Regions from separate parts of the Miniimonas sp. S16 genome, predicted to be linked through region 2. Evidence: predicted binding sites of a transcription regulator. Region 2 holds the regulator's gene; the other holds the start of a gene.
What was found. The regulator LexA, encoded in region 2, represses DNA repair genes until DNA is damaged. The targets are predictions, from matches to a motif close to TCGAACANNTGTTCGA.
Positions count from the first base shown of each region.

Region 1: the regulator LexA is predicted to act here: its motif matches at 4,952-4,967, upstream of AC3AQ1_RS10565 (HNH endonuclease signature motif containing protein).

Region 1 covers NZ_CM173242.1:2,424,387-2,438,483, reverse strand. The annotation lists gene AC3AQ1_RS10580 (MFS transporter) at 1-865, opposite strand, end outside; gene AC3AQ1_RS10575 (LysR substrate-binding domain-containing protein) at 980-1,888, shown strand; gene AC3AQ1_RS10570 (MBL fold metallo-hydrolase) at 1,953-2,687, shown strand; gene AC3AQ1_RS10565 (HNH endonuclease signature motif containing protein) at 2,948-4,846, opposite strand; gene AC3AQ1_RS10560 (glycerate kinase) at 5,157-6,356, opposite strand; gene AC3AQ1_RS10555 (DoxX family protein) at 6,695-7,171, shown strand; gene AC3AQ1_RS10550 (Fe-S cluster assembly protein HesB) at 7,337-7,630, shown strand; gene AC3AQ1_RS10545 (PLDc N-terminal domain-containing protein) at 7,804-8,022, shown strand; gene AC3AQ1_RS10540 (TM7S3/TM198-like domain-containing protein) at 8,042-8,689, opposite strand; gene AC3AQ1_RS10535 (hypothetical protein) at 8,744-9,586, shown strand; gene AC3AQ1_RS10530 (1-acyl-sn-glycerol-3-phosphate acyltransferase) at 9,607-10,188, shown strand; gene hpxO (FAD-dependent urate hydroxylase HpxO) at 10,297-11,454, shown strand; gene AC3AQ1_RS10520 (FdhF/YdeP family oxidoreductase) at 11,471-13,858, opposite strand; gene AC3AQ1_RS10515 (SLC13 family permease) at 13,935-14,097, opposite strand, start outside.
Region 2 covers NZ_CM173242.1:3,427,997-3,442,093, reverse strand. The annotation lists gene AC3AQ1_RS15170 (HelD family protein) at 1-1,150, shown strand, start outside; gene serA (phosphoglycerate dehydrogenase) at 1,237-2,439, shown strand; gene AC3AQ1_RS15160 (DUF5302 domain-containing protein) at 2,599-2,787, opposite strand; partial or broken gene nrdR (transcriptional regulator NrdR) at 3,212-3,682, opposite strand; gene AC3AQ1_RS15150 (LysM peptidoglycan-binding domain-containing protein) at 3,950-4,342, opposite strand; gene lexA (transcriptional repressor LexA) at 4,579-5,334, shown strand; gene AC3AQ1_RS15140 (L-lactate dehydrogenase) at 5,459-6,496, opposite strand; gene AC3AQ1_RS15135 (ATP-dependent DNA helicase) at 6,506-8,509, opposite strand; gene hflX (GTPase HflX) at 8,666-10,186, opposite strand; gene AC3AQ1_RS15125 (class I SAM-dependent methyltransferase) at 10,405-11,016, shown strand; gene dapF (diaminopimelate epimerase) at 11,084-12,082, opposite strand; gene miaA (tRNA (adenosine(37)-N6)-dimethylallyltransferase MiaA) at 12,359-13,294, opposite strand; gene AC3AQ1_RS15110 (endonuclease/exonuclease/phosphatase family protein) at 13,306-13,998, opposite strand.

The DNA.
Region 1 (14,097 bases), 1.0 Mb from region 2:
CCAGAGCCATCGCCGCGGCGCCCGCGAGCACGACGCGGCGGCGGCCCCACCGCGCGGTCCACCGACCGGACACGCTGGACGTGAGCGTCCCGGCCCCGTACGCGAGGAAGCAGAGCGCGGCGAGGGCGGGCGCGAGGTCGAACGGGGGCGTCTCGAGGCGGAACGTGAGGTAGTTGTAGGTCGCGACGAACGCGCCCATGAGCAGGAACGGCTGCAGGCAGAGGGCGAGCAGGGGCCGGTCCGTGACGACGCGGCCGATCCGGTGCGCGGCCCCGCGCAGACCGAGGGGCGCCGCCTCCGAGCGAACCGGCGCGTGGCCGTCCTGTGCGGGCACGGCGCGCACGAAGACGACGGCGGCGATCACACAGACCACCGCGATGACGCCGAGGGCCGCGCGCCACCCCACGACGGCGGCCAGCGGGCCCGCGAGGAGACGTCCGGCGGCGCCGCCGACCGTCGTGCCGGCGATGTAGATGCCGGTCGCGGCTGCCGCCGCGCGAGGGGACAGCGTGTGGTGCAGGTACGCGACCGCGGTGGCGGGGACGGCGGCGAGCGCGAGGCCGGTGAGGAACCGCACCACGAGGATCGGCTCGAGGCCGGGCAGGACCGACGGAAGCAGGGGCACCACCAGGCCGAGTGCGGACGACGTGACGAGCGCGAACCGCATCACCCTGACGTGGCCGAGGCGGTCGGCACCGAAGGACCACGGCACGACGGCGAGCGCGAGACCGAGCGTCGCCACCGAGACGGTCAGGGCCGCGCCGCCCGGGCTCACGTCGAGATCGCGGGAGATCTCGGGCAGCAGCGCCTGGCACGCGTAGAGCTGGGCGAACGTCGCGACGCCGGCAGCTCCGAGGCCCACCATGACGCGACGCGGAGCGCGGGGGGATCCGGGGTCGACAGCCAAGGGAGATCAGGCTACGGATACGCTGCGTTCATGACTAATGCACGCTCGTCCGGTAACTCATACGCTGCGCGCATGTTTGGCGCGGAGCGCCGGGCGGTGATGGCGCTGCTCCCGCTGTTCGTCGCGGTTGCGGAGGCAGGTCAGGTCAGTGCCGGCGCCGACGACCTCGGTCTGCCTCAGCCGACGGTCACCCGTTCCCTGCAGCGGCTCGCGGCGCTCGTGGGAACGCCCCTGCTCGAGCGTCGGGGTCGCACGCTGCAGCTCACCGAGGCGGGGCGGACGTTCCTGCCGTTCGCGCGCGCAGCGCTCGAGCGCCTCGACGCCGGACTCGACGAGCTCGCGCGGGGCTCCGCCCTCGAGGGCGCGACGGTCTCGCTCGCGTTCCAGACGCTGCTCGGGGAGCGCGTGGTGCCCGATCTCATCCGCTCCTTCCGCGACCGGTTCCCGCGCACGCGGTTCCGGCTCACCCAAGGCTCACGAGCGCTCTGCCTCGAGGCCCTGGAGGCGGGCGACGCCGACATCGCGCTGGTCGCCGAACCGCCGCAGCTGGCGGGGACGCGGACGCTGCACCTCTTCCGGGAGCGGCTGTACGCGACGGTCGCACCCGATCATCCGCTCGCCACCGAGCGCGAGGTCTCCGTGGCGGCGCTGGCGCCGTACGACCTCGCGCTCCTCAAGCACGGGTTCGGGCTGCGCGCCATGGCGGAGGCGCTGTTCGCCGCGGCCGGGATCGTGCCGCGGGTCGCGTACGAGGCCGAGGACTTCCACACCGCCCGCGGTCTGGCGGCGGCCGGGCTCGCGGCGGCGATCCTGCCCGCCGACCCGATGGGGTCCCGACCGCAGGTGCGCGAGCTCGTGCTCGCCGACCGCGGCGCGGTCCGCACCGTCGGAGCGCTCGTGAGCACCCGGGAGGATCCCGCGCTCGCGGCGTTCGAGGAGACGCTGCAGCGGTTCGCGGCCGGGCACGCGGACGAGGTTTAGCGCGAGCGGTGCGCGGGTTGCGGGCGCGGGTGTTGCGGGAGCGAAGCCGGGGCAGACTGGGCCCATGCGTCTCACGAAGCTCGAACACTCCGCCCTGCTCCTCGAGAAGGACGGCGCCGTCCTCGTCATCGACCCGGGGGTCCTCACCACGGAGCTGCCCGAGGTCGACGGACTCGTCGGTGTCGTGCTCACGCACCAGCACCCCGATCACTGGACCCCCGACCACCTGGCGCACCTCGTCGGGGAGGCTCACGACGCCGTCGTGCTCGGTCCGCAGGGCGTCGTCGACGCCGCGCGTGAGGCCGGGCACGAGGTCACGGCCGTGTCGGCCGGCGACGAGGTGGCGGTCGGCCCGTTCACGCTGCGCTTCACCGGCGGGACGCACGCGCCGCTGCACTCCTCGATCCCGGCGGTGGACAACGTCGGCGTCGTGGTCGACGGCGTGCTCTACCACCCGGGCGACTCGTTCGCCCTGCCCGCGGGGGCGGGCGACGACGCCGCGGACGCCGATGCCGGCACTGGCTCTGGCTCTGGCTCTGGCTCTGGCACGGACGCGGGCATGGGCACGGGCACGGGCGGCATCGAGGTGCTGGCTGTCCCCGTCGGCGCGCCGTGGCTGACGATCGGCGACGCGATGGACTTCGTGGAGCAGATCGGGGCTCCGCGTGTGCTCGGGATCCACGACCTCTCGCTGTCCGACTTCGGCCGTACCGTGCACGTCCGCAACCTCCGCGCGGCCACCGAGCGAGCGGGCGGCGAGTACCTGGACCTCGCGCCGGGCGAGTCGCTGGAGCTCTGAGGCCAGGCAGAAGCGCGCGCTGGCACCGCTGGGCGCGCGTCACCGGGCACGGACCACCGAGCACGGTCCACCGGGCACGGGCCACCGGGCACGGGCCACCGGGCGCAGGTCACCGGCCGCGGCCACCGGGTGCAGGTCACCCGCCGCGAGCCACCGGGCACGGGCCACCGGGCACGGACCACCGGGCACGCGTCAGCGTCACGGGCGCCAGCCTCACGTGAGACCGACTGCCGAGGGATCGCGCCCCCAGACGGGTTCGCCTACGGGGGTTCGGCGCGGTGAGTTGAGCGGGTGAGGTGGCCGGCGGAGTCGCGCTGACGTGCGGTGCCGAAGGGTGTGGTCCAGGTGACGGAGCCGTCGGGCTGGGTGTCGAGGCGGAAGCCGGCGTGAGTGCGCAGCCGATGGTGGCGGCGGCACAGGGGCCGGAGATTCGCGGCGCTCGTCGGGCCTTGAGGCCAGACGACGATGTGGTCGAGGTCGCCGCGCCACGCGTCGACCGGACAGCCGGGCACCGCGCACGTCCGGTCCCGGGCCCGGACGTACCGGGCCAGCTCAGCGGTGGGGTGATATCCGGGCGCGTCGGGCGGCGCCGCCCCACCCGGCTCCGGCGGCAAGATCACCTGCACCCACGGCAGCGTCCCGAAGGTGGTGACGGTCTCGGGATCGATCGCGCCGTACCCCACGAGGTCCGGCACGTCCACGCCCGGAATGCTCGAGCGCGCGATTCGCGGGACCGGCGCCACCCCGTGCGCGTCAGCCACCCCGTGCGCGTCACCCACCCCGCTCGCGTCGCTCAGCCGCGAGACCGGCTCTCCCACGAGTTCGTCGCCGCCCTCGTCGGCCGCGCCAGGAACCTCGAACCGGGCCGGGTCCCGCCGATCCTCCCGAACCTGCGGACCTCGCGGGCCGGCGTCGGCAGCTCTCGCGTCCGCCTGCACGTCCGTCGGCGTAGACCCCCCAGCCAAACCCGTCACAACCGACGAATCGTCCGGCGCGACCGGATCGCCCTTCGCCACCGGATCGTCCGGCGCGATCAACGGCGTCGACGCCGTGGTCGCGGTCGGCGCGCTCGCCACCGACGATCCGGCAGTCACGGCCGTCGCAGCCGTCGCAACCGTCGTCTCGTCGGGTGCGGACTCGGGCGGTGCAAGCGGAGCCGTAACGACGCCTTGGGCTCCGCGGGCGCCGTTGTTGCTGGTGCAGTGCGAGGTGTCGGGGTTGATGTCCCAGCGGACGGCGTCGGCGAGGCTGGGCCCGTCGGTACGGCGCGACGCTGCGGAGGCGATGATGCGAACCTGGGACGGGGTGAACACGAATGTCTCCCCCGTCACCCCAGGCGCCCCGATCTGCCCCGTCACCAGCGCGTGCTCGGCCATCGTGCCCAACGCGTCCGCCCGTAGCTGCTCCAACGTCCGCTCGTCCCCCGCCGCACGGGACGCCTTCGCGGCCCGCTCACACGCCTGCTCCAACGCCGTCGCGCACGGCGCCGGCAGCACCGCACTGAACGACCCCAACCCCTCACCCACGGGGCGGACCGCGTTCACTCGACGCCGCTTCCGCGCGGTGGCCGCACGCGGTCCGGCACCGGCCGGGTCGACCTGCACCAACGCTCGCTGCAACCGGCGCCGCAGCTCACTCACCGTGACCTCGCCCGCGTCGGGAAGCACCCGCTCCACGACGGCGAACACCACCTCCGGGGACTGCTCACCCAGAGCGTCCACGAACGCCCCCACCCGAGACGCGTCCAGATCACCCCGCCGCGCCGCACCACCGACGTCGACCAGGAGACCCTGCACCGCCTCCCCCTCCCGGACCAGGGTGCCCGCGAACCGGGTCGAGCACGCCAGCGCCACCGCGATCGTCTCGACCATCGCGTCCAGGGCGATGTCGGGACGGAAGTTGAACCGCGCACCCCCCTGATGGGCCAGAACCGCCGCCCACTCCCGCACCCGCGCCTGCGCCGCCGCCACCTGCCGCGACCACCCGATGATCAGGTCAAGAATCGCGTCCGTTCCCAGGCCGCCCCCATCGACCTCCGACAACCCGTCGAATGCCGAGAGGACCTCGTGCTGACCGCTCCCCGCCACTTCGGCGGCGACCGCCGGCAGCCGCCGGGCCAGAGTCCGCAGCCGCGGCGACAAGCACGGCACGCCAACCACCGCCGCGTCGTCCCTCGCGACACCTTCCGCGTTCACCCCGCCTCGACCGGCCATGCGAACACCGTATGCCCGACCACCGACATCGACGCAGATCAGCCTACTTATCCACAGACGTGTTCGAGATGGTCACGGGGACCGGCCCGCACGTCCATGGCGGGCAGCCGGAGCGAATCCGCCCAGACGCGGAGCCATCACCAGGACGGGTCCATCGAACACGCGGGCAACCTGGCGAGGAGGACAGGCGCCAGAGAACCCTCGCCGGCGCCAGAGACCCCCTCGCGAACGGCTCGGGCGCGCAGAGCCGCGCCCGCTACCCCCGCCGCAGCGCGGGCGACACCAGCAGCCGCACCGCCGTCGCGACCGCCCTCGCGAGGTTCGCCTCGCCGTCGGCCAGCACCGCGGAGAGCGGCCCCACCTCGTGCACGATCGGCACCACGGCGGTGAACCCGTGATCGAGCAGCACCTCCGCCCCCGGCGCGACCCGCCCCGCGAACGCGACCACCGGCACCCCGTGCCGCGCCGCGACCTCGGCCACGCCCGCCGGGGTCTTGCCGGCGAGCGTCTGCTCGTCGATCGAGCCCTCGCCCGTCAGCACGAGATCGGCGCCGGCTACCGCGTCGTCGAGCCCGACGGCGTCGATCACCACGTCCACGCCGCGTCGCCGCCGCGCACCGAGCGCGAGGAACGCCGCGCCGAGCCCGCCCGCTGCGCCGGCGCCCGGCACGTCGCGCACCGACCGCCCGGTCGCCGCCTCGAGTGCGGTCACGAACGTCGCGAGCGCGCCGTCCAGCAGCGCGACGTCCGACGGCGAGGCCCCCTTCTGCGGGCCGAACACCGCGCTCGCGCCGGTCGGGCCGAGCAGCGGGTTGGTCACGTCGCACGCGAGCTCGATCGTCACCGCGGCGAGGCGAGGGTCGAGGCCGCCGAGGTCGACGTCGGCCACCTCGCCCAGGCGCGCGGGGACGGGCGGCACCACGGCGCCCGCGGCGTCGCGCAGCACGGCGCCGAGCCCGACGAGAAGGCCCGACCCGCCGTCGTTGGTCGCCGATCCGCCGAGCCCGACCACGAGGCGCGCCGCCCCCTCGTCAAGCACCGCGCGCACGAGGTCGGCGACGCCGACCGAGGTCGCCGCGAGCGGGTCGCGCTCCTCGCGCGCGATCATCCCGATCCCGACGGCGGAAGCCACCTCGAGCACACCGAGTCGGCTCCCGCCGCGCTCGCCCGAGGCGTGCGCGCCCGACGCGTGCTCGCCCTCGCCGTCGCGGCCCCCGGCGACCCCGATCTCCCCGACCGCCGCACGCCCGAGCGCATCACGGACCGCCACGGGCACGAGGCGCCCCCCGCGCGCGGCGACGAGCGCGCGGGTGGTGCCCTCTCCGCCGTCGGCCATCGGGATCTCGACGCACTCGGCTTCCGGGACGACGCGGCGCACGGCCGCGGCCATGACGGCCGCGGCCACGCCGGCATCCATGGACTCCTTGAAGGAGTCGGGTGCGCAGACGACCCTCATCGCGTCATCGCACCATCGAGGGGCGCTTGTTGTCGAACCTCCAGCCGGGGATGGGGTCCTGCATCCCGATCGCGTCGTCGCGCGCCGAGCCCCGTCTCGACGTACAGCCGGTGATTCGTCTCGAGCCGGTCGCGGTCGCGCCTGGCGAGGTCGCGGTCTGCGAGGTCACGCCGGGCGAGGTCGCGGTCGGCGACCCGGTGCCCGAGGGCGCCCGGCACCTTCTGGTACCCCGATCCAGGAGCCTCCGACGAAGAAGGGGGGCCGTGAGCCGCCGAGCGTGCCTACGATCGTCCGGCGGTGACCGTCGGTCCCGCACCCCTGGAGGAGCGGAGTTCCCGATGTCCGACAGCACGCCTGGCAAGACGGCCGACGACGGACCCACCACGTCGAGCACGACGGCGAGCTCGGGCGGGGTGCGCCGGGTACTCAAGGGGCTTGCCCAGGTCGGGCTCGGGGCGAGCCTCCTGTTCGCCGGCACCTCGCACCTCACCGTGGCGCGCGAGGAGTTCCAGGCGCAGGTGCCCGACTGGTTCCCGATCGACCATGACGTCGTCGTGCTCGTCTCCGGAGTGGTCGAGCTCGCGCTCGGCGCGGGTCTCGTGGCGACCTGGCAGCAGCCGTACCGGCGCCGCCTCGGAATCCTCGTCGCGCTGTTCTTCGTAGTGATCTTCCCGGGCAACGTCGCGCAGTACCTCGAGCACAAGGACGGGTTCGGGCTCGACACCGACGAGAAGCGCCTGCTGCGGCTGCCGTTCCAGGCCGTGCTCGTCGCGTGGGCACTCCTGGCCACGCGGCAGCCGCGCAGCGAGCGCTGACGCCTCCTCGCGCGGCCGCGTCACCGTAGGCGAGGCACCGTCGGACGTCGAGGCCGGTCCCGATGGGTGGGACGCCTTTCTCACGGACCGAGGCATTCTTGCGACGGGCGCCGGCGTCTGGTCGCGTGGACGGCGACGGACCACACGCCAACGAGAGGAGTCACCATGCTGACCCTGACCGAGAACGCCCAGACCGTCGTCGACGACCTCGCCGCCCGCGCCGACCTCCCCGAGGGCGGCGGACTGCGGATCTCGCAGTCGACCACCCAGCCGGGTGGGCTCGAGCTCGCACTCACGCGGGGACCGCAGACCTCCGACCGCGTCATCGAGACCGGCACGACGCCGGTGTTCGTCGAGCCGGCCGCGAGCGAGCAGCTCGACCAGCTCACGCTGGACACCGCGGCGAGCAGCGCACCGGGGGGCGACCCCGCGTTCGTACTCGCGCCGCAGCAGGACTGACGCGCGCCGCAGGACTGACGCGCGCCGGCGGCCGGGGACCTCGGGTCCCCGGCCGTCGGCATGTCCGGGCCACGAACCCGGAGGGCGCGGCCGCGCAGCGGGGAGCGCACAATGGAGCCATGGGACACGAATCGGGACACCGCGGGCACGGACATCACAAGAAGTGGTCGGAGATGAGCACGCCGAGCCGGGTCGCGGTCGTCGTCCTCGGGACCGGCCAGGTCCTCCTCCACGCGTACGCGTGGCAGGACCTCATCCGTCGCCCGGCCGCCGAGGTCAAGGGGCCGAAGCTGCCGTGGGGCCTCGCGCTCCTCATCAACTGGGCGGGGCCGATCGCCTACCTGTTCGCCGGTCGCACCGAGGACGCGAAGCCGCTCTCGTTCGAGCGCTGAACGCTTCGAGCGCTGAGCGCTAACGCCGGCCAGCCGGGGTCCGGCCGGCCCAGGCCTCGCGCATCGCCTGCCGGGACGCCGTGAGCGCGCGCCACTGCACCACCACGCCGACGACGCCGAGCACGAGCGCGCCCACCGCCCACCACCAGCCGAGGTCGTCCGGGAGCGCCCCCGAGGTCACGTCGTCCAGCGTGACCACCCCGACAAGCAGCATCACACCGGTCACCGCGGTGTTGGCGCCGCCGAACGCGGTGAGCCAGACGAGCAGGAAGGCCGGCAGGTCGGTCGCCAGCGACACCACGACGAGCAGCGCGGCGGCGACGGCGCCGATCACCCAGACCAGCCAGTCGGGCCGGACGCCGAGCGCGGCCGAGAGCCCCGACCCGATCGCGAACCCGATCGACGCCATCCCGAGCACCACCGCGACCTGGTAGAACGCGTACGCGAGCCCCCCGAGCAGCAGCGCGCCCACGATCGCGCCGATCCAGGCGAGCGTGGTGCCGAGGAAGCCGTCGGGCGTCACCTCCGCCACGATCGCGGCACCGAGCAGGAACCCGGCGAACGCGCCGACGACGGCGATCACCACCCGCAGCGCGACGTAGCCGCGGAAGCACATGAACAGCCCGACCAGCACGCTCAGGATCCCGACCACCCAGATCTCGCTCACGGCGCTCACCCTACGGCGACCGGCTTCGGCGCGCCCGACTGTCACACTCGAGCGATGACGACCACTCGCGCCCTCGCTGCCGACGCCCCACGCACCGTGCGCCGACTCGCCGTCGGCGTGCTCGCCGTCGGGCTTCTCGCACTCACGACGGCGTGCGGCGGCTCGGGCGACGACGACGCCGACGGCGGGGCGTCCGCGACGGCGGCGGCTCGCGTCCCGGCGTCCGCAGCGGCCGACGCGACCGCGGACGCGACGCAGGAGGTGACCGAGGAGCCGACCGAGGACGAGGCGACGGAGAGCCCGGAGCTCACGGCGCCGGCCACCGTCCTGGCCGCGGGCGCCGTGGCCGACGGGGCGCCCGCCGTCGTGAGCGGCGCTGGCCCCGCAACGGTGACCTACTCGCGGCAGGGCGAGATCGCCGTCACCGCGGCGCTGGACTGCTCGGCGTGCACGGGCGAGGTGGTGATCTCGGCCTCCGACCGCGGCGGGGAGCCGTGGGGCGAGGGGCCCGCGCCCTTCACCGGCACCTACCTGCTCGACATCATGACGAGCACGGCGGCCGACCGGGACGTGTGGGTCGTCGCGGAGGGGCCGTGGACGCTCACCCTGGCGAGCTGGAACGAGCTTCCGCCGATCACCGGGCCGCAGTCCGGCACCGGGTCGGCCGTGCTGTACCTGTCCGAGGCGGGCTCCGGCTTCGACGTCAGCTACACCCCTGTAGGCGAGGGCGACTCGGTGTCCATCCGGGCGTACTCGGACGTGGCCAGCACCGACAGCGGACCCGACAGCCGACTGCTCGGCGACACCGAGGCGTTCACGGAGTCGGTCGACCTCCCGCTGCCCGGCGTCGTGGCGATCACGACGAACGGGTCCTGGACGCTCACGCCGCGCCCGTAGGCTGCCCGTAGGCTGACCGGGTGCTGCGCCGACGCCTCGCCCGCCTGTACTGGCGCCTGTCCCGCTGGACGCTCCGCTCCGATCCGCAGCCGGCCCCGACCGTGCCTCGCATCCTCATCGGCGCTCCCCACACGTCGAACTGGGACTTCGTCCTCATGCTGGCGATCGCGTGGGAGGCGGAGATCCTGTTCCGCTGGCTCGGCAAGCACACGCTGTTCCGCGGCTGGCGCGGGCCGGTCATGCGGGCGCTCGGCGGCGTCCCGGTGGACCGGACGAACCCGGGCCGGGTCGTCGCGGAGATCCTCGTCGCCCAGGCCGAGGCGCCGTTCTCGCTGGTGGTGACGCCCGAGGGCACCCGCGGCGGGGTCACGCGGTGGAAGTCGGGGTTCTACCGGATCGCACGCGAGGCGGACCTCCCGGTCACCCTCGGCTACGTGGACCGCACCACAATGACCGCGGGCCTGGGCCCGACGATCACGCTCACGGGTGACGTCCGCGCCGACATGGACGTGATCCGCGCGTTCTACGCCGACAAGTGCGGGCTCCGGCCCGAACGCCGGACCGAGCCGCGGCTCGACTCCGAGGACGCACCGCCCGCCTGACGCGCCGCCCGCCGCCTGTTCGCTGCCCGACGCACGGGGGTAATCGCGCGGCAACACGCCACTCCTAGCGTCGAGCCGAACGGACGGCGATGCGCGAGAAGAGGCGGCATGAAGGCGATCGTGGTGGGCGCGGGGATGGGCGGCACGTCCGCGGCCCTCGGACTGCGCAAGATCGGCTGGGACGTGGAGATCCTCGAGCGCGTGCGCGAGGTCCGTCCCGTCGGGGCGGCGATCTCGATCTGGTCCAACGGCGTGAAGTGCCTCAACTACCTCGGGGTGGGCGAGCAGGTCGCGAAGCTCGGCGGTGACATGGCGTCGATGGCCTACTACGACGCGTTCACCGGCGCGACGATGACGCAGTTCTCGCTCGCCCCGCTCGTCGAGCACGTCGGGCAGCGGCCCTACCCCGTCGCGCGCGGTGACCTGCAGCGCATGCTGATGGACGCCGTCGGCGCCGACTCGATCCGCCTCGGCACTGAGGTCGTCGACGTGACCCAGGACGACGACGGCGTGGCCGCCCACCTCGCCGACGGCACCGAGGTGCACGGCGACCTCCTCATCGGGGCCGACGGCGCGCACTCGAAGATCCGCCAGTACGTCCTCGGCGGTCCGACGACGCGGCGCTACTCCGGTTACGTCAACTACAACGGCCTCGTTCCCGCGCTGCCCGAGATCGGGCCGGCCGACCAGTGGTCGCAGTGGGTGGGCAACGGCATGCGGGTCTCGGTCATGCCCGTGGCGGACGAGCGGTTCTACTTCTTCCTCGACGTCGTGCTGCCCGTCGGGCTGCCGTCCGAGCGCGCCACGCTGCGTGAGGAGCTCACCGGCTACTTCGCCGGCTGGGCGCCGCCGGTCCAAGCACTCATGGCCGCGATCGACGTCGAGCGCACCAACCGCGTCGAGATCCACGACATCGAGCCGTTCTTCACGTGGACCAAGGGCCGCGTGGCGCTGCTCGGCGACGCCGGGCACTCCACGACGCCGGACATCGGCCAGGGCGGCTGCGCCGCCTTCGAGGACGCGGTCGAGCTCTCGTGGCAGCTCGCCACGAACACGCTCGGCGTCGAGGACGCGCTGCGGCGCTACGAGGCGCGCCGGGCACCCCGCACGGCCGAGCTCGTGCTCCGCGCACGGGGTCGGTGCGACGTCACGCACGGCAAGGACCCCGACGCGACGGCCGCGTGGTACTCCGAGCTGCGCGCCTCCGACGGCACGGACATCATCCGCGGCATCGAGAAGAACATCGTCGGCGGGCCGTTCGGCTGACGGCCCACCTGACGACTCAGGACGCCGTGCGCGCGGGCTCGAGCCGGATGACCACCGACTTCGAGGTCGGCGTACGCGAGACGTCCGCGTAGGAGTCGAGCGGGACCAGCACGTTGGTCTCGGGGAAGTACGACGCCGCGCACCCGCGCGGGGTGTCGTACGCGACGGCGCGGAACGCCTCCGCACGACGCTCGCGCCCGTCGGGGTGCACGCCGACGAGGTCGACGAGCTCGCCGTCGGACATCCCGCGCTCGGCGAGGTCGGCCGGGTTGACGAGCACGACGCGCCGGCCGCCGCGGATGCCGCGGTAGCGGTCGTCCGGGCCGTAGATCGTGGTGTTGAACTGATCGTGGGTGCGGATGGTCTGCAAGAGCAGCGCGCCGTCGGGCACCACGGGGTACTCCAGCGGGTTCACCGTGAGCAGGGCGCGTCCCGTGGGCGTGGCGAAGGTGCGGGTGTCGCGCGGCGGGTGCGGCAGGACGAACCCGCCGGGCTGGTCCAGCCGTGACTCGTAGTCGTCGAACCCGGGCACGACGCGCTCGATCGACGCGCGGATGAGGCGGTAGTCCTCCGCCCAGGCGTCCCAGTCCACGTGCGGGGCGCCTCGAAGGGGAGCTCCGCCGTCGTCCGTGAGCAGGCGGCGGGCGAGGCCGCAGACGATCGCGACCTCGCTGCGCAGGTAGCGGCTGGCCGGCTCGAGCCGGCCGGTCGAGGCGTGGACCGCGCTCATCGAGTCCTCGACGCTCACGCGCTGCGGTCCGGTGCCGCGCTCGTCGCGCTCGGTGCGGCCCAGCGTCGGGAGGATGAGCGCGCGGCGGCCTGTCACGACGTGCGACCGGTTGAGCTTCGTGGAGATCTGGACCGAGAGCCGGGTGTTGCGCAGCGCGTCCTCGGTGACGGCGGAGTCGGGGGTGGCGCGCAGGAAGTTGCCGCCGAGGCCGAGGAAGACGTGGGCGCGACCGTCGCGCATCGCCTCGATCGCGGCGACCGTGTCGAAGCCGAACAGGCGCGGGGAGGTGAAGGCGAACTCGGCGTCGAGCGCGTCGTGGAAGCGCCCGGGCATCCGCTCGAAGATGCCCATCGTGCGGTCGCCCTGCACGTTGGAGTGGCCGCGGACGGGGCACACGCCCGCGCCGCGGCGGCCGATGTTGCCCTGCAGGAGCAGCACGTTGACGATGTCCTTGAGCGTGCGCACCGCGTGCTTGTGCTGCGTGAGGCCCATCGCCCAGCACACGATCGTGGCGCGCGAGGCGATCAGGCGGTCCGCGAGCGCCTCGATCTGCGCGCGTTCCAGTCCCGTCGCGGTCGCGACCTCGCCCCAGTCGAGCGCGGCGAGGTGGCCCGCGTACTCCTCGAACCCCTCGGTGCGCGTGGCGAGGAACTCCTCGTCGAGCACGCCGGGCTCCCCGCGCGCTGTGCGCTCGGCGTGCGCCCGCAGGAGCAGCGCGCCGAGCGCCTGGAAGAGCGCCTGGTCGCCGCCGAGGCGGATCTGCAGGTAGTCGTCGGCGAGGTCGGTGCCCCGGCCCACGAGGCCCGCGGGCTCCTGCGGGTTGTCGAAGTGCAGGAGGCCGGCCTCGCGCAGCGGGTTGATCGCCACGATCGACGCGCCGGCCTTCTTCGCGGCCTCGAGCGCGATGAGCATGCGCGGGTGGTTGGTGCCGGGGTTCTGCCCGGCGATGAGGATGAGGTCAGCCTCGGCGATGTCGGAGAGGTGGACGCTGCCCTTGCCGATGCCGATCGTGTCCGTCAGCGCGGCACCGCTGGACTCGTGGCACATGTTCGAGCAGTCCGGCAGGTTGTTCGTGCCGAAGCCGCGGACGAGGAGCTGGTAGGCGAACGCCGCCTCGTTGGACGTGCGGCCCGAGGTGTAGAAGATGGCTTCGTCCGGTGAGTCCAGTCCCCGGAGCTCCTCCGCGATCAGGTCGAGCGCGCGCCCCCAGCTGATCGGGCGGTAGTGCTCCTCGCCCTCCTCGAGCACCATCGGGTGCACGAGTCGGCCCTGCTGGCCCAGCGCGTAGTCGTCCCAGGTGGCGAGCTCCGCGATCGAGTGCCGCGCGAAGAACTCCGGGGTCACGCGACGTCGGGTGGCCTCCTCCGCGACGGCCTTGGCCCCGTTCTCGCAGAACTCCACCGGACCGCGGTGGCGGGCCTCGGGCCACGCGCAGCCCGGGCAGTCGAAGCCGTGCGTCTGGTTGATGCGCAGGAGCGTGCGGCCCGTGCGGACCGGCCCCATCTGGGTGAGCGCGATCTGCATCGCGTGCCCGACGCCGGGCAGGCCCGCCGCGTGCGTCGCCGGGTCGCTGACGCGCAGGCCGGTGACGTCGGCGTCGTCGATGTTCTGCTCGACGCGGTCGGCGTGGCCGCGCAGGGCCGGGTCGGTGCCGCGCTCGCTCGGTGGCGTCATCGTCCAGCTCCCGTCGTCGGGGTCCCGTGCGGCGTCGATCGTACGTTCGCGCGGCGCGGAGCGGGAGCGAGACGGCCTACGGCACCCAGACGATCGGGATCAGCACGATCGCGACGACGAACCACGCCACCGAGAGCGCCAGTCCGAGTCGCCAGTAGTCCGCGAACCGGTACCCCGCGGGGCCCATCACGATGAGGTTGGCGGGCGTCGCGATCGGGGTGAGGAACGACGTCGCGCCT
Region 2 (14,097 bases):
GGAGGACCTGCGCGCCCACCGCGACGTCCGCGTCGCGCTCAACCTCGCGTGGATGCCGCTGAGCCCCGAGGGGCTGCTGCGCGATCTCTGGGCGAAGCCGCACCGGCTCGCGGAGGTGGCCCCCGGGCTCGCCGCGCGCGACCGCGCACTGCTGCGCCGCGACCCCGACGCTCCGTGGACCGAGGCCGACATCCCCCTCCTGGACGAGGCCGCCGAGCTCATCGGCGAGCGGATCGACCCCGAGCGCCAGCGCGCCCAGCTGGCTGCGGCGGCGCAGGCCCGCGACGAGCTCGCGTACGCGCGGGCGACGCTGCGGTCCCTGGGCGGCTCCGGCGAGGGTCTGCCCGAGGTGACGGCCGAGATGCTCGCGTCCCGGATGGCCGAGTCCGGCCCGGCGCGGACCACCGCAGAGCGTGCGGCTGCCGACCGGGGCTGGACCTACGGCCACATCGTCGTCGACGAGGCGCAGGAGCTGTCCCCGATGGCGTGGCGCAGCCTGCTGCGGCGCTGCCCGAGCCGGTCCTTCACGGTGGTGGGAGACACCGGGCAGACCTCGTCGGCAGCGGGAACGACGCGGTGGCGGGACGTGTTCGACCGGCTCGACCGCGGGTGGCGCCTGGCGGAGCTGACGATCAACTACCGCACGCCCGCGTCCGTCATGGACGCCGCGACCGAGGTGCTGCGCGCCGCCGTCGCCCGCGAGGGGCTCGACGTCGACGTCGCACCCGTCGTGTCGGCGCGCGACGTCGAGGGCGCGCTGCAGCGCAGCGACGACCTGGCGACGGCCGTGGCCGACTCCCGCGCACTCGGCGGCACGACGTGCGTGGTCGCGCCGACCGCGGCGGTCCCGGCGCTGCGCGCCCGGCTCGGCGCGCCGCGGATCGACCTCACCCAGCCGCTCGTGGTGCTGGACCCCGTCGAGGTCAAGGGCCTGGAGTTCGACACCGTGGTGGCGCTCGACGTCGCACGGATGAGTCGCGGCGACGCGTACGTCGCGATGACGCGGGCCACGCGGCGGCTGACCCTCGTGGGCGACCTGCCCGAGGGGCTGCCCGACGGCGCGGGTGACGGCGTGCGTGACGGCCTGCGTGACGCCGCGCGTGACGGTCTGCCCGAGAGCGCGGCGGACGGTCTGCCCGAGAGCGCCTGAGGCGTCCCCCTCTCCCGCGCGACTGCGACCGCGCCCACCTGCCGGACCGATTTGGGACGCCGCGGAGGCCGCGCGAGAATGGTCCCGTGCCCCGCGCTCTGCTACTCGAGAACATCCACCCGCTCGCCACGACCCTCCTCGAGGAGTCCGGCTACGACGTCACCTCGCTCAAGGGAGCCCTCGACGAGTCCGAGCTCATCGAGGCCCTCGACGGCGTGTCGCTGCTCGGGATCCGTTCCAAGACCCAGGTGACCGACGCGGTCCTCGCGGCGTCGCACCTGGACGCGGTCGGAGCCTTCTGCATCGGGACCAACCAGATCGAGCTCGCCGCGGCGGCCCAGCGCGGCGTCGCGGTCTTCAACGCGCCGTTCTCCAACACCCGCTCGGTCGTCGAGCTCGTGCTCGGCGAGATCATCGCCCTGAGCCGACGACTCACCGTGCAGAACTCGGCGCTCCACAAGGGCACCTGGAACAAGTCCGCGAGCGGCGCCCACGAGGTGCGCGGCCGCACCCTCGGAATCGTCGGCTACGGCAACATCGGCACGCAGCTGTCGGTGGTCGCCGAGGCGCTCGGCATGCGCGTCGTGTTCTACGACACGGCCGAGAAGCTCGCGCTGGGCAACGCCCACCGGATGCCCTCGCTCGACGCCCTGCTCGAGGAGTCCGACGTCGTGACGCTCCACGTGGACGGACGACCCGGCAACGCCGGCATGTTCGGCGCGGCGCAGTTCGCGTCGATGCGCCCGGGTGCGCTCTTCCTCAACCTTTCCCGCGGGTTCCTCGTGGACTATGCCGCGCTGCGCGCGCGGATCGAGGACGGGTCGCTCGCGGGCGCGGCGGTCGACGTCTTCCCGACCGAGCCGAAGGCGCAGGGCGAGGCGTTCGAGAGCGACCTGCGCGGCCTGCCGAACGTGATCCTCACCCCGCACGTCGGCGGCTCCACCGAGGAGGCCCAGCACGACATCGGCCAGTTCGTGGCCGGCAAGCTGCGCGACTACCAGGAGCTGGGCGCCACGTACCTCTCGGTGAACGTGCCGGGTCTGGTGCTCGACCGCCCGCGGGAGGGGTCGCAGCGCGTGACGCTGCTGCACCAGAACGTGCCGGGCGTGATGGCCCAGCTCAACGAGGTCCTCTCCCAGCACGGTGCGAACGTGGAGTACCAGGTGCTCGGCACCTGGGGGCAGTTCGGCTACGCCGTCACCGATGTCTTCGGCACGCTCCCCGAGGGCGTCGTCGAGACGATCTCGAAGGAGTCGACGACGATCCGGGCGCGCGTCCTCGACGCCTGATCCGAGATCCGTCTCGGCGGGCTGCGCACGAGCAGGCGCTCCGGTCCTCCGGCACGCCCGCCGCGCTCCCACCCGCCTGCTCGCGGCGAGGGAGCGCGTGAGAACGAGAACGGGGACGGGCGGCTCGGAGCCGCCCGTCCCCGTTCTCACGTCGACCGCTCAGCCGGACTTGCGGCGGAAGACCTTGTGGCCGTGCCCGCCGTCGTTCGCGTGCCCCTCGAGCGCGTCGTGGCCGTGGCCCTTGGCGCCGGCGGCGTGCTGCCCGGCCTTCTTGGCCTCGAGCGCCTCGCGGAACTTGGCCTTCACGTCCTCCGGCACGGCGGCGGCCTCCTTGTCGGGGGTGGTCATCGACGACTCCTCTCCGCGCCGGTGGCGCCATTCGGTGCAGCGCACGGTGCGCTGACGTCCAGCATTCCCGACAACGCGCCCGTGGGCCAGGCCATTGCCGGGCGCGCCCGGCACGGCCGGGGCGGCGGGGCGGCGTCCTGGTGTGCGGGAACGCCGTGGGTGGCCGCGCGCCCAGGGCACTCACGGGGCGACCGTCCGCTTCGCCGACCGACCGGCCACCGTTCGCCGACCGACCATGCGCCGTCCGCCGACCGACCGGCCACCGTTCGCCGACCGACCGTCAGCCCCGAGAGGTGACGGTCTCGCCGATGGCCGGCTCGGCGCCGTCGACCGCGTCGCCGTCGACCGCGCGTTCGCCGTCGCGCTCCCGCCGGCTGTCCGCACCGAGGTCACCGAGCGCTGCAGAGGCACCCGCCTGCACGAGCTCCTCGGCCGTACCGGGGCGGCCCGCGCGCTCGGCGCGCAACGCGGCGATGGCGCTCTCGAAGTCGGCGAGCGAGCTGAAGTCCTGGTAGACGGAGGCGAACCGGAGGTACGCGACCTCGTCGAGCTCGCGGAGCGGTCCGAGGATCGCGAGGCCCACGTCGTGAGCATCGACCTCGGCCGTGCCGGTCGCACGCACCGCCTCCTCGACGCGCTGCGCGAGGACCGCCAGGCTGTCGTCGCTGACGGGCCGGCCCTGGCACGCCTTGCGCACCCCCGAGACGACCTTGTCGCGACTGAACGGCTCGACGACGCCGGACCGCTTCACGACCGAGAGGCTCGTGGTCTCCACCGTGGAGAACCGGCGACCGCACTGGGGGCACTGGCGGCGTCTGCGGATCGATGAACCGTCGTCACTCGTGCGCGAGTCGATGACGCGGGAGTCGGTGTGGCGGCAGTACGGGCAGTGCACGACGTCTCCGTCTGGTCGGCAGACCCCTCGGCGGGGCACGGGCCCCCATCCTCGCACGCAGACCCGGGCCGACCTCGAAGCGCCCGCCGGACCATGCTCAGCCCGAGGCGAGTCGCTCCAGGCCATGGCAGCCGCCCGTCCACGCCGCCGCCGGTGCGTCCCTGCCGCCGGTGCGTCCCTGCCGCCGGTGCACACCCGGCGACGACCCCGGCGCCGACGCCTCGGGCACCGCCGGCCGGCGCGCGACCTCGGCAGGCGTCAGCCGCGTCAGCTGCCGGAGGGCAGCCGGAGCTCCTGACCCGCGACCAGGTCGCTGCTCGCCATGCCGTTGAGGTTCTGGATGTCGGCGACGACCTCCCGCACGTCGCGGTCCCCCGCGATGCCGGTGGCGATGCTCCACAGCGTCTCGCCGGGGGCCACCACGACGACCACGGAGGGGTCGGGCTGCCAGGGCTGGTCGGCCACGGCCTGCACCGCGAACGACGCGGTGCCGAGCGTGAGCAGCGTCGCCAGGACCGTCAGGACGAGGCGCCCGCGTCGCGTGAGCCTCATCCGGTGGCTCCCCGCGGTGCTCCCGTCCGCTGCGCGGACGGTGCTCGACGCATGCCGAGCCGTCACGGAGCGGGTCTGCTGCGCTGCCGGGTACACGATCGTGCTCATCGGTTTCTCCCCTCGAACGCCTGTGCGGCGAACGTCTGTTCGAGAGCGTACGGCACGACCTCGGAGATGTCGACACACCGGTTCGAACAGATGTCGGACATTTCGTGCGGTCTCGTCGTACGCTTGTTCCACGCAGAGCACATCACCGACCACTGACATCCCCCCGGGCACCGCTGCCGGAGCCGTCAGGGGATCGGCCGGGACGCACCCCCAGGGGGCGTGGAGGGAGAGAACCGATGACCGTGAGGGACCCCCGCGTGCTCACCGTGCGTCAGCGCGCGGTGCTCGAGGTGATCCGACGCAGCGTGCAGGAGCGGGGCTACCCGCCGAGCATGCGAGAGATCGGGCTGGAGGTCGGGCTCACGTCACCCTCCAGCGTGAAGCACCAGCTCCAGCAGCTGGAGGAGAAGGGCTACCTGCGGCGCGACCCGCACCGCCCCCGTGCTATCGAGGTGGTCGCCGAGGCTCCGGTGATCTCCGCGGTGCCGGGGCGCACGCCTCGGGCCGACGCCGAGGCGGCCGCGTACGAGGACCGGCGTCAGACGTCCGGTCCGCTGCGTCCGCCGGCGCCCGGCGCGCTTCCGGCACAGGTCGTCCTGCCCGAGCCCACCGACGCACAGACGTCGTACGTCCCGGTGGTGGGCCGGATCGCGGCGGGTGGGCCGATCCTCGCCGAGCAGACCGTCGAGGACGTGTTCGCCCTGCCGCGCCGGATCGTCGGCGACGGTGAGCTGTTCCTGCTCCAGGTCGTCGGGGAGTCGATGATCGAAGCCGCGATCTGCGACGGCGACTGGGTCGTCGTCCGTCGTCAGAACGTCGCCGAGAACGGCGAGATCGTTGCCGCGATGATCGACGGCGAGGCCACCGTGAAGACGCTGCGACGCACCCCGGACGCCCTCTGGCTCCTGCCCGCGAACCCGCTCTACTCCCCCATCGACGGACGCGACGCGGAGATCCTCGGCCGCGTCGTCGCGGTGCTTCGTCGGCTCTGAGGCGCCGCGCGAGCCTCGGGGGTCGGGCCCGAACGGACCCGGCCCGACGTGCCCGCCCGGACGGCACCCGCACCGACGGCTCGGCGCCCGACCGGACTCCGGTCGAGCGCCGAGCCGATCGCGGTCAGAACCCGAGCTGGCGTGCCGCCTGGCGGATGTGCTCCGCGCTGCTGCGCAGCAGGTTGAGCTCCTGGGCGCTCATGGGGATCGCGAGCCGCGCGCCGGCGCCCGCGCGATCGACCACGGTCGGCATCGAGAGGCACACGTCCCCGACACCCGCCAGCTCGCCTGCGACCTGGGTGGAGATGGGCAGCACGCGGTGCTCGTTGCGCAGCACCGCCTCGATGATCCGGGTCACGGAGAGGCCGACCGCGTAGTTCGTCGCCCCCTTGCCCTCGATGATCGAGTACGCGGCGTGCACCACGTCGTGCCCGATGCGGCGCCGCAGCTCGTCGGTGAACACCGGCTCGCCGTCGGCCCCGAGCCACTCCAGGAGCGGGACGCCGGCGATCGAGGCCGAGCTCCACATCGGCACCTCGGAGTCGCCGTGCTCGCCGAGGATGTAGGCGTGCACGTTCTGCACGGCCACGCCGCACTCTCGGGAGATCTGGAACCGCAGGCGCGAGGAGTCCAGCACCGTGCCGGACCCGAACACCTGCGACGGCGGAAGGCCGGTGAGCTTCTGCGCGGCGTACGTCACGACGTCGACGGGGTTCGTCACCATGATCTGGATGGCGTGCGGCGCGATCTCGACGAGCGTCGGCAGCACCTTCTTCACGAGGCCGACGGTCTTGGACGCCAGCTCCATGCGGCTCTGGCCCGGGTCCTGCTTCGCCCCCGCCGTGAAGACCACGATGTCGGCGTCGCGGCAGATCTCGATGTCGTCGCTGCCCTCGATCGTGGCCTGCGGGATGAACTCGATCCCGTGGCCGATGTCGGCCGCCTCCGCCTTCACCTTGGGGGCGTTGACGTCGTAGAGCACCACCCGGCGGGCGGCCCCGCGGACGAGTGCGGTGTAGGCGAGGGTGGAGCCCACCGACCCTGCGCCCACGATCGCGACGGTGGAGTAACGACGGGACGGGTTCTCCAGACCGTCGTCGCCGAGGAAGGACACCGACGGGCTGGCCGGCGCTGACGTGGGGTCGTGCGGCTGGTCGCTCATGGGTTGATGCTAGTGAGACTCGGCGGCAAGTCGACGCAGCGCTCCGCGAGCGATCTCGCCGTCCCGGGTCGGCCACATCGGCGGCAGGGACCGCTCGAGGAACCCGCCGTAGCGCGCGCGGACGAGCCGGGAGTCCAGGATCGCGACGACGCCGCGGTCCTGTGTCGACCGGACCAGGCGTCCCACGCCCTGCGCGAGCAGCAGGGCGGCGTGCGCCGCCGAGACGGTGAGGAACTCGTTCTTCCCGCGCCGCGCCGCCACCTCCGAGCGTGCCTGCACGACGGGGTCGTCCGGTCTCGGGAACGGGATGCGGTCGATGACCACGAGGCGGTTCGTGCGGCCGGGGACGTCCACGCCCTGCCACAGCGACAGGGTGCCGAAGAGGCTCGTGGCGTCGTTCTCGCGGAACCGGGCCACCAGGGTCGCGAGCACGTCGTCGCCCTGGCAGAGCACCTCCAGCCCGGTCGCCGCCCGCACGTGCGCGGCCGCGAGCTCGGCCGCGCGCCGCGAGGAGAACAGGCCGAGCGCACCTCCGCCCGAGGCCGTGACGAGCGAGACCAGCTCCTCGAGCATCGCGTCGCTCGGCGTCGGACCCGGCGCCGGCAGGTGCGCCGCCACGTAGCGGATCGCCTGGCGCCGGTAGTCGAACGGGCCCGGCACGGTGAGCTCGCGGTAGGTGTCGGCCCCGTGCAGCCCGACGTCGTGCGCCGCCCCCTCGAACGTCCCGCCGATCCGCAGGGTCGCCGAGGTCAGGACCGCGCCGCGGTCGGTGAGCAGGTGCTCGGCGACGAGGCCGGCGACCTCGAGCGGCGCGACCCGCAGCCGCCGGGAGCCGTCGGTGAGCTCCTCGCACCACAGGACGTCGCGGCGCTGGGCGACGGCGTCGGACAGCAGGCGGTCCACGATCTCCACGCCCACCGTGAGCGCCGAGCGCGCCATCTGCAGAGCGCCGTCGGGCGCGGCCCCCGAGGCCGGCTTCGTGGCCGTCAGCGCCTCCCGGAGCGCGGCGCCCAGCAGCGTGACGATCCCCTCGAGCTCGACGCTCAGGCCCGACGGGAGCCGGCCGGGCGGTACCTCCGCGAGCGCCGCGGACAGCGCGTCCGCCGCGTCGTCGAGGCTCGCGACGACGGCGCCCGCGTGCCGGCGCACCATGCGCGCGGTGCGCCCCACGCTCGCGGCGGAGAGCTCGGCAGTCGCCGCCGCGCGGGCGCGCGCCGCCAGCTCGTGCGCCTCGTCGACCACGACGGCCTGGTGCTCGGGCAGCACCCCCGGCGAGCCAGAGGCCGCGATCCCCAGGATCGCGTGGTTGGTCACCACGACGTCGGCCGCGTGGGCGGCGACCTTGGCGCGCTCGGGGAAGCACTCGGCCAGCAGCGGGCAGCGTGGGCCGAGGCAGTCCATGGCAGGGACGGACACCTGCCGCCAAGCGCGGTCGCTCACGCCGGGCACCAGGTCGTCGCGGTCGCCGGTCTCGGTCTCCTCGGCCCACGTGCGCAGCCGGACGACCTGCTCCCCCAGCGACTCCTCCTCGGCGCCCGCGGGGTGCTCGGTCGCGAGATCGAGCGCGAAGAGGCCAGGCGCCTCGTCCGGGTACCCGCCGTCGAGCCGGTGCCGGCACAGGTAGTTGTGCCAGCCCTTGAGCAGGGCGACCTGCGGCGCCCGCGGCAGCAGCGGCTCGAGCGCACCGGACACGAGCGGGAGGTCCTTGATCAGCACCTGACGCTGGAGCGCGAGCGTCGCGGTCGAGACCACGACGCGCTCGTTGCGCGTCACCGCGTGCACGACGGCGGGCACGAGGTACGCGAGCGACTTGCCGGTCCCGGTCCCGGCCTCCACGAGCAGCGGCACGCGATCCTCGAGCGCGTCCCAGACCCCGTGCGCCATCGCGTGCTGACCCTCACGACGCTCACCGCCGAGCGCGGTCACGACGGCGTCGAGCGCCTCGTCGAGGTCGACGTCCGAGCCGGAGCCGCTCGCCGACCCGCTCGCCGACGAGGCCGCGGACGCGGCCACACCGCCCTCTGCCGTCTGGACGGCGGCGGCCTCGACGTCGGCCTCCGCGCCGGCAGCGGCAGCGCCAAGGCTCGAGCGCGTTCCGCTCACGCGCGTCTCACCCACGCGCCCTCACCGACCGTCCCTCGGCCACGTGCGCGGGCAGGACCCGCGCGGTCATCCGACGGCGGCGCGCAGCTGGGCGGCGAGCGCCTCGTCGACGCGCGCGCGCAGGCGGGTGCCGTCGGCGCCGTGCTCCTCGGTCAGCACCTCACCCGTGGTGTGCGCCTGGTGCACCAGGTCGCCGCGCGTGTAGGGCACGACGACGTCGACCTCCACGGCGGGTCGCGGCAGCAGCTCGGCGACGAGGCGGCGCAGCTCTTCGATGCCCGCACCCGTGCGGGCCGAGACCGCCACGGTGTGCGGTCCGGCCGAGCGCAGCCGGGCCAGCGTGTCCGGGTCGGCGAGGTCGGCCTTGTTGAGCACGAGCACCTCGGGCACCTGCGCGAGGTCGATGTCGGCCAGCACCTCCCGCACGGCCGCGATCTGGCTCTCCGGGTCCGGGTGGGCGGCGTCGACGACGTGCAGCAGCAGGTCGGCGTCCGCCACCTCCTCCAGCGTCGAGCGGAACGCCTCGACGAGCTGGTGCGGCAGCGACCGGACGAATCCGACGGTGTCGGCGATCGTGTAGGCGCGCCCGTCGGGCGTCTCGGCCCGGCGCACGGTCGGGTCGAGCGTGGCGAACAGCGCGTTCTCGACGAGCACGCCGGCACCGGTCAGCCGGTTGAGCAGCGAGGACTTCCCGGCGTTGGTGTAGCCGGCGATCGCGACCTGCGGGACCGTGGACGCCTGGCGCTGGGCGCGCTTGGCGCCGCGCGCCGGCGCCATCGCCTTGATCTCGCGGCGCAGCTTGGCCATCCGGTTGCGGATGCGGCGCCGGTCCAGCTCGATCTTCGTCTCGCCGGGACCGCGCGAGCCCATGCCCGCACCGGCGCCGCCGACCTGACCACCGGCCTGCCGGGACATCGACTCGCCCCAGCCGCGCAGGCGCGGCAGCAGGTACTCCAGCTGTGCGAGCTCGACCTGAGCCTTACCCTCGCGGGACTTCGCGTGCTGGGCGAAGATGTCGAGGATCAGCGCCGTCCGGTCGACGACCTTGACCTTGACCACGTCCTCGAGCGCACGACGCTGCGAGGGGGCGAGCTCGCCGTCGACCACCACGGTGTCCGCCCCGGTGTCGGCGACGATGCCCGCGAGCTCGGCGGCCTTGCCGGAGCCGAGGTAGGTGCCGGGGTCCGGCGTCTGACGACGCTGCAGCAGTCCGTCGAGCACCTGCGAGCCCGCGGTCTCGGCGAGCGCCGCGAGCTCGCGCAGCGAGATCTCGGCCGCCTCGGCGTCGGAGTGCCACAGCCCCACGAGCACGACCCGCTCGAGCCGCAGCTGGCGGTACTCGACCTCGGTGACGTCCTGGAGCTCGGTCGACAGCCCGGCGACGCGCCGCAGCGCGGAGCGCTCGGCGAGATCGAGCTGATCGCCGTCGGCGTCCGAGGGGGCTCCGGCACCCTGCGCCATCACGGCGGTTCCCGAGCGGGCGAGGATGCGCTCGACGACGCGTCGCGCCTCGTCGGACTCGCGGGTGGCACCGTGCGTCGCGCGCTGGTCCGACGTGTCGGCGCCGTGGGGGGTGAGCTCGTTCATGGTCTCCTTCGTGGTCGCCGGTCCTGTGTCGGCGGCCGCTGCACGGCGTTCCGTGCGGGCATCCATGGTCCCACGGGCGCCGCGCGACGGGCGAGGGATATACACAGGCCTTCGCCCAGGGCGCACCGCGCAACGCCCCGCGCGACGGCCGCGGCACCACGCCGCACCACGCGACGGCGAGCGGCCCTCCCGTCGCGGCCTCACCTACGCTGGCGGTCGTGACCGGCGACCACTACTTCACCGCGGCGCCCGCGTCCGAGCAGGAGCGGCGCACGATCGACGTCCACCTCGCGGGCCGCGACCTGCGGCTGACCACCGCGAGCGGGGTGTTCTCCGCCGACCACCTCGACTCCGCGACGCGGATCCTGCTCGGCGCGGTCCCGCCGCCCCCGCCCGAGGGCGTGCTCGTCGACCTGGGCTGCGGATGGGGCCCGCTCGCCCTCGCGCTCGCCCTCGCCGCGCCCGGGGCGCGCGTGCTCGCCGTCGACGTCAACGAGCGCGCGCTCGAGCTGACCCGGACCAACGCCGCGGCGGTCGGTGCGACGAACGTGACGGCAATGCGACCCGAGGACGTCGAGCCCGACGTCCGGGTCGACGCGCTCTGGTCCAACCCGCCGATCCGGATCGGCAAGGCGGCGCTGCACGACCTGCTGCGGCGGTGGTTGCCCCGCCTCGCGGACGACGGCGTCGCGCACCTCGTCGTGGCCAAGCAGCTGGGCGCGGACTCGCTCGCCCGCTGGCTCGTCGAGACGCTCGGCGCACCCGTCGAGCGGGTGACGAGCCAGGGCGGCTTCCGGGTGCTCCGGGTCGGACGGCCGACGACGGCGTAGCCGTCCGGGAGATCGGCCCGTGCAGCGGCCGGCTCGGCCCCTCGGTGCGGGCCCTCGGTGCGGACCCTCAGCGCGGTCGCACGTCCGCGACGAGCACCGCGGGACCGATGAGCTCGACCTCGCCGTCGGGCGCCAGCACGACGCGCACCGTCCCGCCCGGCACGTGCACGTCCCACACGTCGGGCGCGCCCGGCCCGGCCCACACGCGGGCGGCCACGGCGGCCGCGCACGCACCCGTGCCGCACGAGAGCGTCTCGCCGACGCCGCGCTCGTGCACCCGCATCCGGATCTCGCCCACCACCGTCCCCGCCTCGACGCGCTCGCCGAGCGCCTGGACGATCTCGACGTTGGTTCCCTGCGACGGCACGGGCACGACGGCGGGCGGCCGGGCGAGGTCCGCGGCCGCGAGCTCGGCGTCGCTCGCCACCGCGATGACCACGTGCGGGTTGGGCATCGTGATGCTGAGGCCCGGTCGCGCGCCCTCGACGCCGGCCACGCTCACCTCGGCGTCGAAGCCGGCCGCGAGCGCCCCGTCGCCCCCGGGGGCTCCCCAGCGCCCCATCGCGACGGCGACCAGGTCACCCTCGGCGCGCACGTCCAGCACGCCCGCCCGCGTCCCGACGGCGAGCGCCGCGCCGTCCGGGAGCGCTACGAGGCCCTGGTCCACGAGGTAGCGCACGTACACCCGGATCCCGTTGCCGCACATCTCCGCGACGGAGCCGTCGGCGTTGCGATAGTCCATGAACCACTCCGCGCGCGCCGCGTCCGCGCCGAGCACGTCGGCCAGCCCGGGCTCGACGGCGAGCAGCGCCTGCGTCCGCACGGCGCGGATCAGCCCGTCCGCGCCGAGGCCACGGTGCCGGTCCGTGAGCGAGGCGACCGCGACGGGGTCCAGGTCGAGCGCAGCGTCGGCGTCGGTGAGCAGCACGAAGTCGTTGCCCGTGCCGTGCCCCTTGACGAGGTCCGGCCAGCGCCGGACGGGCTCGGCGGAGCTCGACGCCGGGGCCGGGTTCGAGGCCGGGCCTGCGTACGACGCCGGACCCGGGTTCGTCGCCGGGCCCGGCATGGTGCCCGTCGGGGTGCTCGTCACCCGGGCAGGATACGCGGGGCGGCCCCGCGTGCCCGCGCCGGCCGTCCGGGCCGAGCCGGAACGGCGAGCGCGGCGAACCCAGCGATCTGTCCCGCGAACCGCCCCCGAACCGGCACGAATGACCGGCACCGCCGGACGCTCGGTCCGACCCCGGCCGCGAACCCAGCGATCCGTCCCGGTCTCAGCCCCCGACCCGGCACAGATCGCTGGCGCCGCCACGCGAGGGAACCCGAAGCGTCGGTCGGTCCGTCGTCAGCCGCGGTCAGCCGCCGCGGCCGCGAGCGCCCCGAGCGCGAGCTCGACCTGGCGGGCGAGCGGTTCCTCGCCGTCGAGGTGCACGATCCGTGGGTCGCGGCCGAACCAGCTCGTCTGACGGCGGGCGACCTGCCGGGTGGCGACCGTCGTCGCCTCGACGGCCTGCGCCGTCGTGAGCCGGCCGTCCAGGACCGCGAGGGCCTGCGCGTACCCGACCGCGCGCGAGGCCGTCACGCCGCGCTCGAGACCCGCCGCGCGCAGTGCGGCGGTCTCCCCGAGCAGGCCGCCCGCGAACATCGCCTCGGCGCGTCGTGCGATGCGTTCCACGAGGACGGGGCGCGGCACGTCGAGCGCGAGGTGCAGCGTGGGCACGAGATCGGCGTAGGTCGGCAGCTGCGCCGTGTAGGGGCGACCGGTGAGCTCGATGACCTCGAGCGCGCGGACGAGCCGGCGGGTGTTGTGCCGGCCGATGCTCTCGGCCGCCGCGGGGTCGAGCCGCTCGAGCTCGCGGTGCAGGAGTCCCGGCCCCTCGCGCTCGCCGCGCGCCTCCCAGCGGGCGCGAACCTCCGGGTCGGTGTCCGGGAAGTCGAGGGCGTCGAGCGCGGCACGCACGTAGAGCCCGGAGCCGCCCACGAGCAGCGGCTGCGCACCGCGCGCGGTGATGTCGGCGAGCGCCGCGCGCGAGTCGACCTGGTAGGCGGCGACCGAGGCCTCCTGCGTCACGTCGAGCACGTCGAGCAGGTGGTGGGGCACGCCGGCGCGCTCGGCGACGGGCGTCTTCGCGGTGCCGACGTCCATGCCGCGGTACAGCTGCATCGAGTCGGCGTTGACGATCTCCCCGCCGAGCCGCCGCGCGAGCTCGATCGCGAGTGCGCTCTTGCCGCTCGCCGTGGCGCCGACGACGGCGATCACGGGCGACGGCGAGGTGGGCACGAGCGGTGAGGCTACCGTGGCCGGACCTCGAGGAGCACGGCGCGGTGGTCCGAGACCGGGCGAGCGCCCGCTCCGTGGCCGGCGGCACCAGCCGGACCGGAACCCGCAACCTGCATCCCCCGCACGAGCACCGCGTCGAGGCGGTGCCGCGCGTGCCGCCCGGCGCCGACCGGGAACGTCGGTGCACCCGCAGGGTCGGCGTCCAGCAGCCCGCCGCCGAGCGCCGTCCAGGCGGGGCCGCCGGGCGGCTCGTTGAGGTCGCCGGCCAGCACGAGTCGGGGCGCGCCAGCGAACGCGGCCGCGAGGGCGTGCGCCTGGGCGGTGCGCGCGTGCGGCGCGACGTCGAGATGAGCGGACGCGACGACGAGAGTCACGCCGTCGTGCCGCACCCGGACCCACGTGGCGCCGCGCGGGTAGGACCACCACCACCCGCGACGCTCCCGCGGGAACCGGACCACCCCGGCGCGCCCGGCCTCCGGCGCCGACCGACCAGCCCTCAGGAGCACTGCGAGCCCGGACCGTCCGCCGCCCGAGGCGAGGCGCAGTCCGGCTGCCCGCGCGGCGAGCCGGAGCACGAGTCGGCCACCCGGCCAGCGCGGACACTCCTGCAGGCACACGACGTCGGCCCTCACCTCGCGCAGCGCGCGCACCACGCGGACGGGGCCGCCCCGCAGCCCCCACACGTTCCAGGTCAGCACCCGCACCCCGGCATTCTCGCCCCGACCGCCCCGACCGCCCCGGTCACCCGCGAGGCGCCGTGCCTACACTCCTGGGGTGGGACTCTGGGAGCGGTGGCGACGGCG